2 regions of the Lysinibacillus sp. FSL W8-0992 genome follow, and region 2 is predicted to be linked to the other one. Evidence: a T-box and tRNA genes for the amino acid it is inferred to sense, from the RefSeq annotation. Region 2 holds a T-box; the other holds one or more tRNA genes.
The links. A T-box is a leader RNA that pairs with one kind of tRNA and senses whether it is charged. The one in region 2 lies ahead of tyrS (tyrosine--tRNA ligase), so its partner is inferred to be a tRNA-Tyr.
Positions count from the first base shown of each region.

Region 1: it encodes a tRNA-Tyr, which carries the amino acid that the T-box ahead of tyrS (tyrosine--tRNA ligase) is inferred to sense. The anticodon was not compared.

Region 1 is NZ_JBBOZQ010000001.1:987,739-997,411, forward strand. Features, by position in the region: rRNA gene NSQ74_RS04725 (23S ribosomal RNA) at 1-2,455, shown strand, start outside; rRNA gene rrf (5S ribosomal RNA) at 2,527-2,642, shown strand; gene mbcS (acyl-CoA synthetase MbcS) at 2,774-4,351, opposite strand; tRNA gene NSQ74_RS04740 (tRNA-Asn) at 4,623-4,699, shown strand; tRNA gene NSQ74_RS04745 (tRNA-Glu) at 4,816-4,890, shown strand; tRNA gene NSQ74_RS04750 (tRNA-Val) at 4,965-5,040, shown strand; tRNA gene NSQ74_RS04755 (tRNA-Tyr) at 5,056-5,139, shown strand; tRNA gene NSQ74_RS04760 (tRNA-Gln) at 5,160-5,234, shown strand; tRNA gene NSQ74_RS04765 (tRNA-Lys) at 5,250-5,322, shown strand; gene rocF (arginase) at 5,503-6,408, shown strand; gene sigW (RNA polymerase sigma factor SigW) at 6,543-7,106, shown strand; gene NSQ74_RS04780 (zf-HC2 domain-containing protein) at 7,120-7,743, shown strand; gene cdaA (diadenylate cyclase CdaA) at 7,893-8,729, shown strand; gene NSQ74_RS04790 (CdaR family protein) at 8,722-9,673, shown strand, end outside.
Region 2 is NZ_JBBOZQ010000001.1:3,410,780-3,420,452, reverse strand. Features, by position in the region: gene NSQ74_RS17210 (hypothetical protein) at 22-537, shown strand; T-box leader at 738-986, shown strand; gene tyrS (tyrosine--tRNA ligase) at 1,068-2,282, shown strand; gene NSQ74_RS17200 (ribonuclease HI family protein) at 2,399-2,791, opposite strand; gene NSQ74_RS17195 (zinc-finger domain-containing protein) at 2,976-3,167, shown strand; gene NSQ74_RS17190 (SEC-C domain-containing protein) at 3,571-4,554, opposite strand; gene pepF (oligoendopeptidase F) at 4,810-6,615, opposite strand; gene NSQ74_RS17180 (Dps family protein) at 6,877-7,317, shown strand; gene NSQ74_RS17175 (general stress protein) at 7,424-7,951, shown strand; gene NSQ74_RS17170 (helix-turn-helix domain-containing protein) at 8,081-8,407, shown strand; gene NSQ74_RS17165 (IS3 family transposase) at 8,416-8,766, shown strand; gene NSQ74_RS17160 (S8 family peptidase) at 9,091-9,673, shown strand, end outside.

The sequences.
Region 1 (9,673 bases), 2.4 Mb from region 2:
AAATACTACCTAGTGACCGATAGTGAACCAGTACCGTGAGGGAAAGGTGAAAAGCACCCCGGAAGGGGAGTGAAAGAGATCCTGAAACCGTGTGCCTACAAGTAGTTAGAGCCCGTTAATGGGTGATAGCGTGCCTTTTGTAGAATGAACCGGCGAGTTACGATTACGTGCGAGGTTAAGCTTTAGAAGGCGGAGCCGCAGCGAAAGCGAGTCTGAATAGGGCGAATTAGTACGTGGTCGTAGACCCGAAACCAGGTGATCTACCCATGTCCAGGGTGAAGGTGAGGTAACACTTACTGGAGGCCCGAACCCACGCACGTTGAAAAGTGCGGGGATGAGGTGTGGGTAGCGGAGAAATTCCAATCGAACTTGGAGATAGCTGGTTCTCTCCGAAATAGCTTTAGGGCTAGCCTCGTGATGAGAATACTGGAGGTAGAGCACTGTTTGGACTAGGGGGCCATCCCGGTTTACCGAATTCAGACAAACTCCGAATGCCAGATATTTATACACGGGAGTCAGACTGCGAGTGATAAGATCCGTAGTCAAAAGGGAAACAGCCCAGACCACCAGCTAAGGTCCCAAAGTAATCGTTAAGTGGAAAAGGATGTGGCGTTGCACAGACAACCAGGATGTTGGCTTAGAAGCAGCCATCATTTAAAGAGTGCGTAATAGCTCACTGGTCGAGTGACGCTGCGCCGAAAATGTATCGGGGCTAAACGATTCACCGAAGCTGTGGATTGACATCTACGATGTCAGTGGTAGGAGAGCGTTCTAAGTGCGTTGAAGTCAGACCGGAAGGACTGGTGGAGCGCTTAGAAGTGAGAATGCCGGTATGAGTAGCGAAAGACGGGTGAGAATCCCGTCCACCGTATGACTAAGGTTTCCTGAGGAAGGCTCGTCCGCTCAGGGTTAGTCGGGACCTAAGCCGAGGCCGATAGGCGTAGGCGATGGACAACAGGTTGATATTCCTGTACCACCTCCTCACCGTTTGAGAAATGGGGGGACGCAGTAGGATAGGGTAAGCGCGCCGTTGGTTGTGCGCGTCCAAGCAGTAAGGCGTGTGTGTAGGCAAATCCGCACACTGTAACGTTGAGCTGTGATGGCGAGTCCGTATGGACGAAGTTCCTGATTTCACACTGCCAAGAAAAGCCTCTATCGAGGTGAGAGGTGCCCGTACCGCAAACCGACACAGGTAGTCGAGGAGAGAATCCTAAGGTGTGCGAGAGAACTCTCGTTAAGGAACTCGGCAAAATGACCCCGTAACTTCGGGAGAAGGGGTGCTCTTGAGCGTGCAAGCGCACGAGAGCCGCAGTGAATAGGCCCAGGCGACTGTTTAGCAAAAACACAGGTCTCTGCAAAACCGTAAGGTGACGTATAGGGGCTGACGCCTGCCCGGTGCTGGAAGGTTAAGAGGAGTGGTTAGCGCAAGCGAAGCTGCGAATTGAAGCCCCAGTAAACGGCGGCCGTAACTATAACGGTCCTAAGGTAGCGAAATTCCTTGTCGGGTAAGTTCCGACCCGCACGAAAGGCGTAACGATCTGGGCACTGTCTCAACGAGAGACTCGGTGAAATTATAGTACCTGTGAAGATGCAGGTTACCCGCGACAGGACGGAAAGACCCCGTGGAGCTTTACTGTAGCCTGATATTGAATTTTGGTACAACTTGTACAGGATAGGTAGGAGCCAGAGATCTCGGAGCGCCAGCTTCGAAGGAGGCGTCGGTGGGATACTACCCTGGTTGTATTGAAATTCTAACCCATGCCCCTTAGCGGGGCAGGAGACAGTGTCAGGCGGACAGTTTGACTGGGGCGGTCGCCTCCTAAAAGGTAACGGAGGCGCCCAAAGGTTCCCTCAGAATGGTTGGAAATCATTCGTAGAGTGTAAAGGCACAAGGGAGCTTGACTGCGAGACCTACAAGTCGAGCAGGGTCGAAAGACGGGCTTAGTGATCCGGTGGTTCCGCATGGAAGGGCCATCGCTCAACGGATAAAAGCTACCCCGGGGATAACAGGCTTATCTCCCCCAAGAGTCCACATCGACGGGGAGGTTTGGCACCTCGATGTCGGCTCATCGCATCCTGGGGCTGTAGTCGGTCCCAAGGGTTGGGCTGTTCGCCCATTAAAGCGGTACGCGAGCTGGGTTCAGAACGTCGTGAGACAGTTCGGTCCCTATCCGTCGTGGGCGTAGGAAATTTGAGAGGAGCTGTCCTTAGTACGAGAGGACCGGGATGGACACACCGCTGGTGTACCAGTTGTCTTGCCAAAGGCATCGCTGGGTAGCTATGTGTGGACGGGATAAGTGCTGAAAGCATCTAAGCATGAAGCCCCCCTCAAGATGAGATTTCCCATTACGCAAGTAAGTAAGATCCCTCAAAGACGATGAGGTAGATAGGTTCGAGGTGGAAGTGTGGTGACACATGGAGCTGACGAATACTAATCGATCGAGGACTTAACCAAAAAAGTTTGAAACATTCAATGAACCGTTTATCCAGTTTTGAAAGAACAAAATCTTTCAACAAAATATAAGGTCTAGTGATGATGGCAAAGAGGTCACACCCGTTCCCATACCGAACACGGAAGTTAAGCTCTTTAGCGCCGATGGTAGTTGGGGGCTTCCCCCTGTGAGAGTAGGACGTCGCTAGGCGCAAAAAGTCGCTGCTGATACACTCAGTAGTGGCTTTTTTTATTTTTATATAAATATTATTTAACTTAACTGAAATAGAACAAAAAATAGAGACATTTCATCACGATAGGTGAAATGTCTCTTTAAATTTTTTAAACAGTTATAGCTCGTAGCTCTACACGTCGGATTTTCCCCGATGTTGTTTTTGGCAGCTCATCTATAAAGACAATACTGCGTGGGTATTTATATGGCGCTGTTAAAGCTTTAACGTGCTCCTGAAGCTCTTTTGTTAATTCTTCCTCATCACGGTCTCGGAAGCTCTCACGTAGGATTACAAAGGCTTTAACAATATTACCTCTAATTTCATCTGGTGCAGCGACAACAGCGCATTCTTGTACAGCCTCATGCTTATTTAAAGCATCCTCTACTTCAAATGGACCAATTGTATAGCCTGATGAAATAATAATGTCATCTCCACGTCCTTCAAACCAGAAGTAACCATCTTCATCGCATTTTGCTTGGTCTCCTGTAATATACCAATCGCCTCTAAAAGCAGCTTGTGTGCGTTCAGGTTCACGATAATATTCTTTGAATAAAGCTGGTGATGATTTGTGGACAGCGATATCTCCGACTTCTCCTACAGGTGCCTCATTGCCCTCATGGTCAATAATACGCACAATATTTCCTGGTGTAGGAACACCCATAGAGCCAGGTCGTAATTCGGTGTTTTCAAGTGTACCAATTAATAATGTATTTTCCGTTTGTCCATAGCCATCTCGTACTTTAAGGCCGAAATTTTTCATAAATGTTTCGATTACTGGACGATTTAACGGCTCGCCTGCAGATACGGCACTTCTTAATTCGGCTAATTTGTAATCTTTTAGATTATCAATCTTTGCCATAATACGATATTCAGTAGGTGTACAGCAAAGTACATTTACTTTTTCGTCCTGAAGAAGCTGAAGATAAGTATGAGGATCGAAACTACCATGATAGACGAAAGCAGTTGCTCCTAACATAATCGTCGATAAAAATGGACTCCAAATCCACTTTTGCCAACCTGGTGCTGCTGTAGCCCATACTAGGTCACCTTCACGTACACAAAGCCATTTGGAAGCTGCTGTTCGAATATGCGCATAACCCCAGCCATGAGAGTGAACTACTCCTTTAGGTTTACCCGTTGTTCCGGAAGTATATGAAAGAAACGCCATATCATCACGTTTTGTAGCTACAGCCGTAAAGTTTGTTGATTGCTTGTCAGCTAATGCATCTAAAGATACCCAATTGTTTGTAGCATTACCAATGACTAATTTATTGTTTAAAGCCGCGACGGAAGAAGTAATTTGATCAACCTCGCTAGTAAAAGCCTCGTAGGCAATAACTGCTGTTGCAGAAGAGTGTTCCATACGATACTCTAAATCACTTGCACGTAACATCTCAGAACAAGAGATAGGAACTATACCAGCCTTTAAACAACCTAGGAAAACAAAATATGCTTCTGGTAGACGTGGAATAATGACTAAAACACAATCACCCTTTTGAAGTCCCTGTTCAGTAAACGCATTCGCGTATTGATTCATTTTTTGACTAAGGTCGGCATAAGAAATTGTTCGACGATTTTGCTTTGTATCCAACCATCTTATAGCTTGACGATCACTATCCTGCGAAAACTTCTCTAATTCCTCTGTGATGTTGTAAAGTTCTGGTGCAATTAAATCATTTGTTACCATATATGAACATTCCTCCCCAAAACAAATTTAATAGAAAATTCTTAAAACTATTTTTATTTTAGCAATTACAATAATATACAGCAAGAATATTTGATGCACAAAATAGAAATATTAGATTTAATAGAGAACTATTGTGCTTTAGTACCTACGGATTAAAAATTATGCAATAAATTAAATAATTTTTTTTGAAAAAGTATTGCATAATTTAGAATGCTTGCTATAATAATAAATGTACTTAAGAGGTTGTTAAAACCGAATTGAATAGTATTGTTCCGAAGTAGCTCAGTTGGTAGTAGCACCTGACTGTTAATCAGGTTGTCGCAGGTTCGAGTCCTGCCTTCGGAGCCATTTTTTTGCCCTTTTTTAATTAAAAGTTATTTTTAAAAAGAAATTATTGAAAAAGGCTTGCATCATAATGAAAATGATGTTAATATAAATCTTGTCTTGTTTGAGACATAACGAATGGCCCCTTGGTCAAGCGGTTAAGACACCGCCCTTTCACGGCGGTAACACGGGTTCGAATCCCGTAGGGGTCACCATTTTCTAAGCATCGTAGTAATGCATAGGCTTAAAAAGATAAATAAACTGTGAAGAAATAAACACCTGTCTCTATGGAGGATTAGCTCAGCTGGGAGAGCATCTGCCTTACAAGCAGAGGGTCGGCGGTTCGAGCCCGTCATCCTCCACCATATTGTGTTTTTTTCGGAGGGGTAGCGAAGTGGCTAAACGCGGCGGACTGTAAATCCGCTCCTTAGGGTTCGGCGGTTCGAATCCGTCCCCCTCCACCAGTTTTATTTATACAAATGAATGGGGTATAGCCAAGCGGTAAGGCAACGGATTTTGATTCCGTCATGCCCTGGTTCGAATCCAGGTACCCCAGCCATTCATTTCTTAATTTGAGCCATTAGCTCAGTTGGTAGAGCATCTGACTTTTAATCAGAGGGTCGAAGGTTCGAGTCCTTCATGGCTCACTTTTCTATAATTTAAATTCAAAAGTGTAACATTAACTACAGATACTAATCTCTTGCTGAAAACAGCAGGAGATTTTTTTAGCTGTTTTAAAATGTATAAATATACGGTTTTTTGTGGGGTTGAGCCAAGTACATTGTAGGCTTTACAATAGTCTTATTAAGAAAAGGGGGTATAAAATAATGAATAAACATCAAGTATCAATTATTGGAGTTCCAACAGATTACGGACAAACACGAAGAGGAGTTGACATGGGGCCAAGCGCAATCCGCTATGCGGGCGTTGTAGAGCGATTAGAAGCAATTGGTCACAAAGTAGAGGATCAGGGAGATATTCTTGTTAGCCAAGTACAAGAGAGTAATAAAATAGATAAACAGCTATTAAATTTAGAAGAAGTTGTAGATGTTAGTACATCGTTAGCAAATCAAGTACATGAAGCATTAGAGCAAAAAAAATTCCCACTTGTCTTTGGTGGAGATCATAGTATTGCAATCGGGACACTTGCAGGACTAGGTGAGCATTTCAAAAACTTAGGCGTTATTTGGTTTGATGCACATGCGGATCTAAATACACCTGAAACTACACCATCTGGTAATATCCATGGTATGCCACTTGCTGTTAGTATTGGCTTAGGGCATGAACGCCTTGTACAAATTCGTAACTATGCACCAAAGGTTAAACCTGAAAATGTAATTATTATCGGGGCACGTTCAGTAGATCCTGGTGAGCGTGAGCTAATTCGCCAACAAGGAATTAAAGTATATACAATGCATGAGGTAGATCGCCTTGGAATGACGCGTGTAATGGAAGATGCTATTGCCTATTTACAAGAACGTAAAGTAGATGGCTTACATTTATCGTTAGACTTAGATGGTCTAGATCCACTTTATACACCAGGAGTAGGTACGCCAGTGCCAGGTGGCATAACATATCGAGAAAGTCATTTAGCGATGGAAATGCTACAAGAATCAGGAATGCTAACATCTGCTGAGTTTGTTGAGGTAAATCCAATATTAGACGAAAAAAATAAAACTGCAGATGTAGCTGTGGCATTAATAGGTTCTTTATTTGGTGAGACACTAGTTTAATTCCAAATTGTGAAAATATTGTTTATCGCCACATTGAGTAAAATTCTTTTGTTATAATTGAATATAAATTGAAACTTTTCTTATAGTCGGGCCGTATAGTATAAGACAGTTGTAAAGGTGGAGAAGTAAACACAATGGATGCGTTAGTAAATAAGAGAATAAAACAAGTGCTTAAAGGCGATCAAAACGCATTTGCCGATATTGTGAGTCTCTATCAGCACAAACTGTACCAAGTATGCTACCGAATGTTAGGAAACAAGCAAGAATCTGAGGATATTGCACAAGAAGCGTTTGTTCGCGCTTATATGAATTTGCATACTTTTGATCAAAAAAGAAAATTTTCGACGTGGCTTTATCGAATTGCGACGAACCTCTGCATAGACCGTATTAGAAAGAAAAAGCCGGATTATTACTTAGATGCGGAGGTAGCTGGTACAGAAGGGCTGGATATGTATTCGCAAATTGCAGCAGATGACCAGCTACCAGAAGAGCAGTTAGAGCAGATGGAGCTACAAGATCGCATTCAATATGAGATTGGACGATTGCCGGATAAATATCGTTCAGTTATAGTATTGAAATATATTGAAGAATTATCGTTACAAGAAATCAGTGAAATTTTGGATATGCCTCTTGGGACAGTGAAAACGAGAATTCACCGCGGACGTGAAGCATTACGAAAGCAATTAAACAATCTGTAGGAGGGGGAGCGTCATGAATATTTGTCCAGAGCATATCATAGATTATATGCATGATTATTTAGACGGTGACATTAGTCGTGAGCATGAACAAGAGTTGAAACAACATTTGCATTCATGCGGTGATTGCAAGCAATTGATGCAGGAATTGAGTGAAACGATCGCCTTTGTGAAGAGTGCTTCCCATATTACAGCACCTCCAGATTTTGAAGCTGCGGTGATGGCTCGTTTACCGAAACCCAAAAGTCGTGTAGGTATGCAAAAATGGATTCGCCGTCATCCGTTCTTTGTTGCGGCAGCAGTTTTCTGTTTATTTATGAGTGCTACTTTATTGGGTAACTTTATGGATGATCAGCATTTCTCTGTTACAAAACAACCAAACCTAGTTGTTGAAGGACAAACGGTTATAGTACCAAAAGGTGAGGTTGTAAAGGGCGATATTGTCGTTAAAAATGGCGATTTAATTGTTGAGGGTGAAGTAGATGGCAATGTAACGATTATTAACGGCCAGTATATGGCATCTTCTGCAGTTGTTTCAGGTAAAATCGAGGAAATAGACGAAGCGTTTGAATGGTTATGGTATTCCATCAAAAATTCCGTTAAGACTGCAATGACATTTGAGGAAAAAGAAACTAAATAGAACTCTATACGTCCTACATGGTAGTGCACGTGAGAGGATGAAAGGTCTACTCATCTGGGTAGACTTTTCTTTTGAAAAAAGTTACATTTGAAAAGAATGTGCTATACTTAAATGTGTATGGATTCGCAATGAAAAGTGGGGGATGCCACGTGCAAATTATCGAACAATTCACGGATTTAACACCAGTGAATATTGTTATTAACTTCATAGATGTACTGCTCGTTTGGTACGTTGTTTATAAAATTTTAACCCTCATTAAAGGGACGAAAGCTGTCCAATTATTAAAAGGCATTTTCGTCATTATTATTGCACGCATTGCAACAGACTTTTTGGGGTTAGAAACATTAGGATGGATGCTAAAACAAGTAATCGAGTTTGGTTTCTTGGCTATCATTATCATCTTCCAGCCTGAAATCAGACGTGGTCTTGAGCAAATTGGCCGAGGCAAGCTGTTCCAACGTTCAACAAGTCAAGAAGAAGAAGAGCAAACTAGACTGATTGAGGCTATGAAGAAATCTGTTAGTTATATGGCTAAACGCCGTATTGGTGCGTTAATTTCTATTGAAAAAGACACAGGCCTAAATGAATATATTGAAACGGGAATCGCTTTAAACGCAGAGGTTTCGTCTGAATTACTTATAAATATTTTCATACCGAATACACCACTTCATGATGGGGCTGTCATTATGCAGAAAGATAAGGTCACAGCAGCTGCTTGCTATTTACCGCTTTCTGAAAGTCCGTTTATTTCGAAAGAGCTTGGAACACGACATCGTGCAGCTCTTGGGCTCAGTGAAGTAACAGATGCGATAACGATTGTCGTATCTGAGGAAACTGGAGCAATTAGTATTACGTTAAACGGTAATCTACATCGCAATCTTTCTCTAGAGGAATTCGAAACACTATTACGTAAAATGTGGTTCGGCTCAGTACAAGAATCTAATGCAGCCTCTAAGTTGACTTGGAGGGGGAAAAAGAATGGATAAAATGATGGATAGCCCTTGGGTATTGCGGATCATTGCACTTTTCCTAGCGTGCTTACTATTTTTCTCTGTTCGGACCGAATTATCTTCTACAGATAAGACTGCGATGAATGAACAGATGGAAGTGATTCAAGATGTCCCAGTAGAGGTTTATTATGATGACGATAATCTTATTGTAACGGGTATACCGAAAACAGTTAATGTCACGATTAAAGGACCAAAGCAAATTGCTTTAAATACAAAGCTAGTGAAGGATTTCTCAATATTTGTTGACCTAAATGATTTATTAATAGGTGAACATAATGTCAAACTACAATACGAGAATATTTCTGATAAATTGCAAGTGACGCTCGACCCAGCAACAGTGAATGTAAATATTGAGGAAAAGGTCACACAAGAATTCCGTGTCGATCCTGAAATGAATAATCGTTTAATTGATGAAGGATATTACCTAAAAGGAATGTCTGCCAACCCAGCGACTGTGTTTGTAACAGGGGCAAAAAGTGCTATTGAGAGCATTAGTTACGTGAAAGCAACTGTAACGGGTGAACAAGGTCTGAAACAATCCTTCTCTCAAGAAGCGGCAGTTAAAGTGTTAGATCGCGATTTAAATAAACTAGATGTGACGATAGAACCAGAAAAAGTAAAAGTGCGAGTAGATATTGGAGAATATAGCAAAGAACTACCGGTCTCAATAAAGGAAACTGGTAAAGCAGCAGAAGGCATTACAATAAATCAATTAACGCTCGTTACGCCTACGCTAAAGTTATATGGTAGAAAATCGATTATTGATGTTTTAACAGAAATACCTGTTGAAATTGATTTGTCAAAAATTACCGAATCAAAAACATATGAATTTGATGTAAAATTACCAGATGGTGCGACTAAAGTATCTGAACAAAAAATTAAAATTAAAGCAGATGTTACTAAGGCAGAAAAAGCCGACA
Region 2 (9,673 bases):
CTCATAAGTGTGAGGTGTCGTATGAATAAACTAAAGATCGCAACATTTATAGGCGAAGAAGATTTAACTGCTCCCGAATATAAAATCGAAAGTTTTCCTATTACCAATCCATTAGCTGTGGAAAAGGCACAGAAGATTTTAGAAGAAAACGAGGGCGATTACTTAAGTGGCTTTGTGAGTTTGATTTATAATGATGTGGTGATTTTTGGCGAAGAGCAAATAACGGAAAGTTTATTAGAAACGTGGAGTGATTTAATTTATATTTTTAATAGTCACTATGATGGTAGAAGTCATGGAATTGTTTTTCTAGATAATGCTTCTTATAATGATACGGTAATTCAAGAAAGTGGTCAGTTTTATGAAATTCAATTGGATTGTTCACAGAGCTTTCTCGTACCTATAGAAATATTCAAAAATGAAGTGAAGAAAGAATTTTTTAGATTTGTGGAGTTTTGTAAAAATGAAAAACTTCAGTTTTCTGAAGAGAGTTCTTATTGTGGGCTATTAGAAACGTATGATGAATTACTTGGCACATAACATTTTATAGAAATTTTCTACTTAACTTAATACACATGCCCAAAGTTTTTTCTCAAAACAATTACATGAATGCTATGAACAATAATGATGAGCTTAATAATCCTATAAAATAGTCATATTGACAAATTAAATTAATTGAGTATAATGACAATTAATATCTGCATAACTAAGATTTGTGTCGCACATTTCGGAGTATAAGAATAAAGGCTATGATAAGAACTAGTAACAATCACGTAGACATACAGAAAGGTACCGGTTGCTGAGAGGTACATGTTGGACGATTGTGAATACATCTTGGAGCTGTGTACCGAAAAGCATTGTCTGAGTAGGCTACAACGGTTTAGCATCCGTAATCATGTGCTAAAGTATAGTGAGTTTGTACTTATTGAGGTAAGCAATGCGAGTTGTTTACATTTTAAAGGTGGTAACACGTGTTCAACGTCCTTTTCCGATTGGGAAAGGGCGTTTTTATTTTGCCTATTCTTATAGAACTTTCAATATTAGCAATAATATTACAAGGAGATGTTAAAATGTTTCAAAAACCAGAAGAACAGCTAAAAATTATTTTAAAAGGTGTACATGAGGTTGTAAATAAAGATGAGCTTTTAGCGAAGCTTGAAAAATCATTTAATCAACAGAAGCCACTGAACATTAAGCTCGGATTAGATCCATCAGCACCTGATATTCATTTAGGACATGCGGTTGTCCTGCGTAAAATGAAGCAATTACAAAATCTTGGTCACCAAATTATTATTTTAATCGGTGATTTCACAGGTCGAATCGGAGACCCAACAGGGAAAGCGAAAGGACGGAAAGCGTTGAGTGATGAGCAAGTACGATTGAATGCACAAACGTACTGTGATCAAATTTTCAAGATTTTAGATGCAGAAAAAACGATTATTAAATTTAATAGTGCATGGCTGTCTAAAATGACATTTGAAGAGGTCATTAAATTAGCAGCAACGACATCCGTTGCCCGTATTTTAGAGCGTGACGATTTCCAAAAACGCTACAACAATCAAACACCGATTGGCATCCATGAATTTTTCTATCCGCTCATGCAGGCATATGACTCGGTTCATCTAAATGCGGATATCGAGCTTGGCGGAACTGACCAAACCTTCAATATTTTAATGGGCCGTACTTTACAAAAGCATTTCGGACAAGAAAAACAAGTCGCGCTTTTTATGCCGTTACTTGAAGGACTAGATGGAGTCGAAAAAATGAGTAAAAGCTTAGGCAATTATATCGGTATTGATGAGTCGGCTAAAGTCATGTTTAAAAAAGTGATGGAAGTGCAAGATGATTTAATCGTGAAATACTATGAATTAGCCACGGATGAGCATCCAGACGTTGTCGAACAAGTAAAGAGTGAGTTAGCAAATGGCTTAAACCCACGTGATATTAAACTACAGCTCGCAAATATTATAACGACATTATACTGGGGCAAAGAAGAGACAAAACAAGCACTTGAGTACTTCACAACAGCCTTTACCAACAAGGATATTCCAGAAAATATCCCAGAATTATTAATAGAGATTGATGCAGAAACAATTGTAGATATCATTCCTCAACTCATAGATAGAGAATTTGTAAAAAGTAAAAGTGAATTTATGCGCTTAATTAAACAAAACGGTGTTCAAATCAATAAAGAAAAAATTAATACTGATGATTTAAATCGTGTATTAATAAATGGCGAAGTATTACAAATTGGGAAAAAGCGATTTATTCGTTTAATTAAATAATTTGTAAATCAGTAGATTTAAAAGTTCTTATCGCGGACTTTAAGAAACATACAATGAGTTCATTCATGAATGAAAGAGCTAACAGGGGATTGCTTGAGCAGTCCCCACTTATTGTTTTAATTTTTTTCTTTTTGAATTGCTTTACGCGCTAATGCGTCTGCTGCTTTATTTTGCGCATCTGGGATCCATTTGATGAAGAATAAATCAAAGTTGCTTGCAAGTTTTAATGCTTGCTCAAGATAGGGTTTAAATTCTTCATTTTTAACATATTCTTTTTCTATAGACGCAACGACAACCTTTGAATCGGAGCGAACGGAGACAATGCTCGTACCAAGCTTTTGTGCTTCCTCTAGACCGCGCACTAATGCGGTGAATTCGGCAATATGATTATTTGTATGACCGATATACTCACTAACTTGTACGTGATGGCCTTCTCCTTTAATAAAAATCCCAATGCCGCTAGGACCAGGATTACCTGCACTTGCAGCATCTATATAGACCTCTAACATGAAAATCCCTACTTTGCGATTAGACTTCAATTTTATTGTACAGCAATGGTGTTGTTTGACAACCTTCAATTTAAATCAAACATTTTTTACTAAATAAGGATGAACAAAATAGTTGCTTGAACACAACGTTCACTTCATAATAGAAAGACATGAAATTTGGACGTGAAAGGGGCGAACGTTCTTAATGGAAAAAGTGACGGTTATGAAAGATATTGATGAACTACATGATATGTACTGTGCTGATTGCTTAGTCATTAAGCAACTACGCAAAGAACGTGGGAAACCAGAAGCCCATCGTTTTTGTATTGAGGAATGTACAGTAGGGGAGCGTCTACAATTTCTTGGTGAAGAGCTAATGAAAGTTTATAGCAAATAAGAGCCAGAGATGTGGAATCTCTCACAAAAATACTTAAAAAGAAATATTTATGCATGTAATTAATCATATTTCCTTTCTTGCTTGCATAAATAACTATATGATCGGAAATAATAAAATTGGTTGGTTACCATAGAAAAAGCTACCTTGTGTTCTGCGATGCAGATTACAAACGTAGCTTTTTTCTATTTTTAGTGTAAATCGCTGGTAAACATAAAGAAATCGCCGATAGAAGCACGTGAATCGCCAGTAAACATAGAGAAATCGCCGATAAAAGTACGTGAATCGCCAGTAAACTCGTGAGAATCGCCACGAAAATCTAAGGAATCGCCACTAAACCTGTGAAAATACCGCCATAGCAAAAAGTGTTAGATTGACTGCAATCAATCTAACACTTTTTCTTGTTTTATTTAGTTGAAGCGTATTGACTTAAATCTTGATAGTATTTTGTTAAAGAGGAAGGGGAAATATCGAAAGTCGCTGCAATTTCTTTAACTGTTAAAGATAGCGATTCAAATAGTTCTTTTTCTTGACCGTAGCGAATGGCACCCGCTGCGATTGCTGCTTCTTTACGTGCAGATGGTTGTCCTTCGATTAAGTAATCCTCTAATAATTCTAGCATTGGTGCTGTTTCACGCTCATTTTGCTCAAGGAATTCCTTCACTTGCGCAATAACACCGTTTTCGAAGCTTGTAAATTCTTCACCCTTGTAGCCATTAGACACAAGTAGCTCCCAGAATGAAAGATGATCTTCTTTTAAGAATGACTGAGCTTTTTTGTTAGAAGCCTCGAAGTTTTCTTTTAACTTCACAAATACCTTTTCATGGTCTTGTGGGAAGAATATAAGAGTAGACACCGCTAAATAATGCGCTTCTTGCTTCGTGCCATCTGGTAAGATGAACGCAAAGACATGCATTCCCTCAGGAATTGGCTTATCATTTTCGCGACGAATATAAATATCTTCATTAGATAGAACATGACTAGCTTTGAAATATTTTTCCTCTACAACAGTCACTGTACCGATGAATAATGTTGGTTGTGACCAGCCTTCTAGCACTTTTAAAGTAGAAGGTCTAACCGTTTTTTTCTTCGTTTTCTTTAAGTAACCTTTCCAAATAGATGGCTCTTGATGGAAGAAGAAATCGTCTAAAGCGATTGCTTCAATAAGCTCACGTTGAAGTACGCTCTCTAATTTAGGCTGCCATGTGCCAACATGCTCGATATATGCACGAACATCTTTGCGTTCTGGATATTCTAGATAAAATGTTTGTAGTACACGCTCTAGTTCTTCGATTGCTACAGCTTCTACTGTAACTTGCTGTTTACCTTCACAACATTTTTTGTATTTTTTGCCGCTACCGCATGGGCATGGATCATTACGTTTTACCATAATTAGAAACACTTCCTTTGAAAATTGTTAGTCGATTTTTGCTAAATAAATTGCGTACTCTTAATAATAACGGTACTTTTGTACGAAGAAAAATGATTATCTATTTCGAAATATCAAAAAAGTTAATGGGGCGAGCCCTGATTCTAGTATATGTATATGTTTTCTCGCTTAGAACTAAAAAAATGAAAACCATCTACGCCCTAGAAGAGTGCGTAGATGGTAACGTTAAAAAGTTAAGAAAAAGAATAGCTTCTATTAAGCTTCAATCTCTTCTGTTAGGCTTTCTAGTTCATCGATTAAATGACCAATGTAAGCAATCGTCTCACGAAGCGGTTGATCTGTCGTTACATCAACGCCTGCCATTTGGGCAAGCTCTACAGGTGATTTTGTGCCACCCGCTTGAAGGACAGTTAGCCATTCGTCTACTGCAGTACTACCTTCTTTTAAAATACGTTGCGATACTTGTGTAGAGATTGTTAAGCCAGCACTATATGTGTACGGGTATAAGCCCATATAGTAATGAGGCTGACGCATCCAAGTAAGCTCTGCACCTTCTGCAATATTAACAGTATCTCCCCAGAATTCTTCTAAAACCGTACGTTTTAATTGGTTTAATACAGTTGCATTAACAGATTCACCTGCGTCTACTAATTCATATACTTTACGCTGATATGCTGCTTCTAATAAATGTGTAACGAAGTTATGATAATACGTTTTCGATACGATGTTTGAAATGACCCAACGTTTGAAACGTTTATCGTCATTATGAGTCAGTAAATAGTTTGCTAGAAGCATCTCATTCATTGTAGACGGAGCCTCAATAAAGTATAGAGATGGGCGACTATTTAAATAAGATTGATGTCCATGTGCATTAACAAAATGGCCTGCGTGACCCAGCTCATGGATAAGCGTAAATACTTCATTCATGCGTTCATTCCATGACATTAAAATGTATGGATGACTGCCGTACGGACTTGAACAAAATGCACCAGTAGATTTACCCTTATTTGGTGCGTAATCAATCCAGCGCTCGTTGAACGCTCTTTCAATCATTTGCTCATAATCTTTACCCATAACAGCCAATGATTTTTCAACATAATCTTTTGCTTCTGCCATTGTTAACTTTGGATCATAACTAGGATCAAGTGCTATTTTTAAATCAGCAAACGTCATTTCTTCTAATCCATGCGCTTTTTGCACAAGTTTTGCATAACGACGCATATGTGGGGCAAGCTCTTTCGTAATAAGGTCAATTTGACGATTATAAAGTGAACGATCTACATCTTGGTCAAACAATAAATAGTCAATGACAGAGTCGAAGCCCCGTAAATCAGCGATTGTTTTCTCTTGCTGAATATGTGTGTTATACACTTTTGCCGTTGTATGCTGATACTCACGAAGTTTGTTAGAAAATGCATTAAAAGCTGCATGGCGAATAGTTGTATCGGTTTCAAGCTCCCAATCATTTTCGAATAATACGTAGCTTAGCGGATGCTTCTTACCATTTGCCTCAAACTCGCCAAAATGCATATCTACGAGCTTTGTCGTGTTATAGATTTCATATGGCGCTTCAAACGTAGAGCTTAATGCAGCGAGCGTTTTTTCTACTTCTGGATGTAATTGATGAGGCTTTTGCTTTAATAGCTCTGTAATATAGCGCTTATAAAGCGGACTTGATGCTGCAGCTTCCTCTAAAATGGCTTTATCCAATGCAAGCAATTCACTGTGTACAAATGCGATGGAACTGCTAATTTTACCAACTGCGGTACCAAATTTTGCTGCACGCATTTGTGCAACTTCGTCCGTACGATCAGCCTGGATATTTAAGCTTGCATACGTTCCGATTGGGACAATGCCTACTTGTAATGCTTCATAAGCTGTAAGTACATCAATTACTTTTTGAGCATCAGTAATTGTACCTTTGTATGTGCTTTCGAATTTTACTGCCTCCTTAACAAACTGAGCTAAAGCAGGTTCAAAATCAGCATCATTTTCAAGTAAATCTTGTAAATTCCAAGTTTCCTCAACTGCAACATCTTTTCGTAATGGTAATACTTCCATGTAAGAACACCCCTTTTAACGTAAGTGATACCATTATAACGAAACTATTTCGAAAAGTGAAATAATTATAGAAAGAAGTTTGCAATATTAATAGCTCTTTTTTGCGATTGAACGTTCAAAGAAGACTTCAACTATAAATAATAATTGTTAACTATGCAATTAGATGTTTGAAAATGTGTCAGTAGGGAAAATATGAGGTATAGCCAATACACAATATAACGCATACTAAAGGCTAGTATATGAATTATTGGAGGAGATATTATGACACAAAATTTAAACAAACAATTGAACAAGCTAGTAGCAACATGGTCTGTACTGTATACAAAATTGCATAACTACCATTGGTATGTAACGGGCAGTTCCTTTTTCACACTCCATGCAAAATTTGAAGAGTTATATAATGAAACAACATTAAATTTAGATGAAATTGCAGAGCGTATTCTTTCAAAAGAGGGAAAACCAGTTGCCACTTTAAAAGAACATCTTGAGCTTTCTTATATCGAAGAAGCAACTGGTAAAGAAACGACAGAAGAGATGGTCGCAACAACGATTTCAGATTTCCAAACGCTCATGAAGGCTTTAAATTCCGCAATGGAGTTGGCGGCTGAAGAGGGAGACGATCGTACAGAAGACTTACTAAATGCGATGTATCAGTCACTTGAGAAACATGCTTGGATGTTAAAGGCATATCTTAACGAGTAGTCATGAAACGAGTACACTAAGCGATTAAAAAGAAATAGGTAAAGGCAATTCCTCTGATACGAACGTGTCTTGAGTGGGCCATAAAAATTAGGAGGACATAAACAGCATGATTGAACAAAATCCACATATTGAAGTGGCACACTCGAAAGAGGAAATGCTAGCAATATTAACAAATATGCATAGTCAAGGCTATCAAACAAATGATATTCATATTATTGCCAAAGACTCTACTCCATTTGAAGACATTAAATGGGAAACCGATGTGAAAACACATGAGGCAGGTAATTGGGTAGATCAATTTAAATCATGGTTTACAGGTGAATCGGCGATAAAGGAAGGCATCAAGCGTTTTCATTTAACTGATGGGCAAACAGCCTATTATGCACAGCTTGTTGAACATGGATCCATTGTTATATTTGCTGAGAAGGCAGATACGGACGGTCCGTTAGAAATAGCGGTCGACCAAGAGGGAAACCCATATCGTCATGATCCTCTTGAGCCTCGAATGACAGCACCCGAACCATTTATTGATACGATAGATAACGTCGAGACACCTCAGCAGCGGGAAAATCGCTTAAAGGCTGAAGAAAGCATGGAAGAAATGGAACATTTGAATAGAGACAAAACAGAGTGAAAATACCCCCTTCAAAGTGATGAAGGGGGTATTTTTTATATTTTAAGCATTAATGAATATGTTGTTCTCGTTCATTCCATTAACAATGATAATAGAAAAAATGACGGATAAACTGGAAGGAAAGCACTTATGCCAAAGGGAAGAAAAACGACCTTAGATGAACGAATTCAAATTGTTTTATTTTGTTTAAAGAACGACAACAATTATCAACTAACAGCAAATACGTATCAAGTATCGTACCAACAGGTTTACCAGTGGGTAAAAAAATATGAGGCGGGTGACGAACAATCGCTGAAAGATAAACGTGGGCGAAATAAAGAAGAACATGAGCGAACAACAGAAGAGAAATTCAAGGTAGAAATTAAACAACTTGAACATGAAAATGAGCGACTACGTACAGAAAATGCATTGTTAAAAAAGCTAGAGGAGCTCGAGGGGAGGCGGATAATGTCATAGATAAATATATGGCAATACAAGCATTACATCTTCATAATAAGTTCTCTATTTCTCTCCTCTGCGAATTCGCGGGAATATCACGCTCATCGTACTACAAATGGACAACGCGTGTACCAACGATAAGACAACAGGAAAATGACGAGATTTTAAAAGAAATAAGTGAGCTACATGAAAAGGGACAAGTGAACTATGGCTATCGCAAAATGCAGCAGCATATGAACCAGAAATTTAATAAACAATTTAATCATAAACGGATTTTGCGATTAATGAAGCAAGTAAGCTTTCAATTAATAAGTAGTGAAAATCAAATGAAGGCTGCCATGAAAAGGTCTAAGGAAAATATATTAGATGATGAGTAGACACAGTCGGAAATTTATGATTAAGGTTAATGCCAATAAAACTTTCATCATTTAAAGCTCAAAATGCTAGTATTCTAGCGTTTTGAGTATTTTTATTTTCCAGAGCATTATTGTTTAAAAATTATCTCTCAAAGTTTAGATGTAGCTCATATTTTATAAAAATAAAAATAATTCTTAAAAATGTAATGACTTTTAAAGGTGAAATAATTATAATGCGGTTAAAATATTTCCTAGTTTGAAAATAGAAGGTTCTTTTAAGAAATTCATAAAGACTATTGGTGTTTTTTGATTATATTTTTTTGCAGAGTTCATGTGTAGAAAGAGGTGAATGTTTTCAAATCTAAAAGAATAAAATTTGTTTTTTTAGGTTCTTTACCTATTTTATTTTGTATTTTTTTATTTGCCAAATTGGATAATAATAGTTCTGATTTAAGCTGGTCAGAAAAAATTGTTGGTTTTGATAAAAATGAATATGATATACCAGTAAAAATAGCTATTTTAGATAGTGGCATAAATAAAGAGCATTCTGATTTACAAGATGTAGATTTTATAGAATATAATGCGATTTCTAAAAAGAAAGAAAAAGTTCATGATGATTATGGACATGGTACAGCTATAGCTGGAATTATTGCAGCTAAAGGAGGGAAAGTAAAGGGGATTTTAGCTAATCCTATAATTTATGATGTTAAAGTAATTAATGAAAACGGAGAAGCTAAATTAGACACAGTGATAGAAGGGATTAATTGGAGTATTAAAAATGAAGTTGATATAATTAATATCAGTTTTGGCTTTATCAATGATCGTAAAGATTTAAAAATTGCTATTGAAGAGGCTATAAAAAGTGGGATTATAATTATTGCTGCAGCAGGGAATACTATGGGGATTTCAGTTGACTATCCGGCTAAAT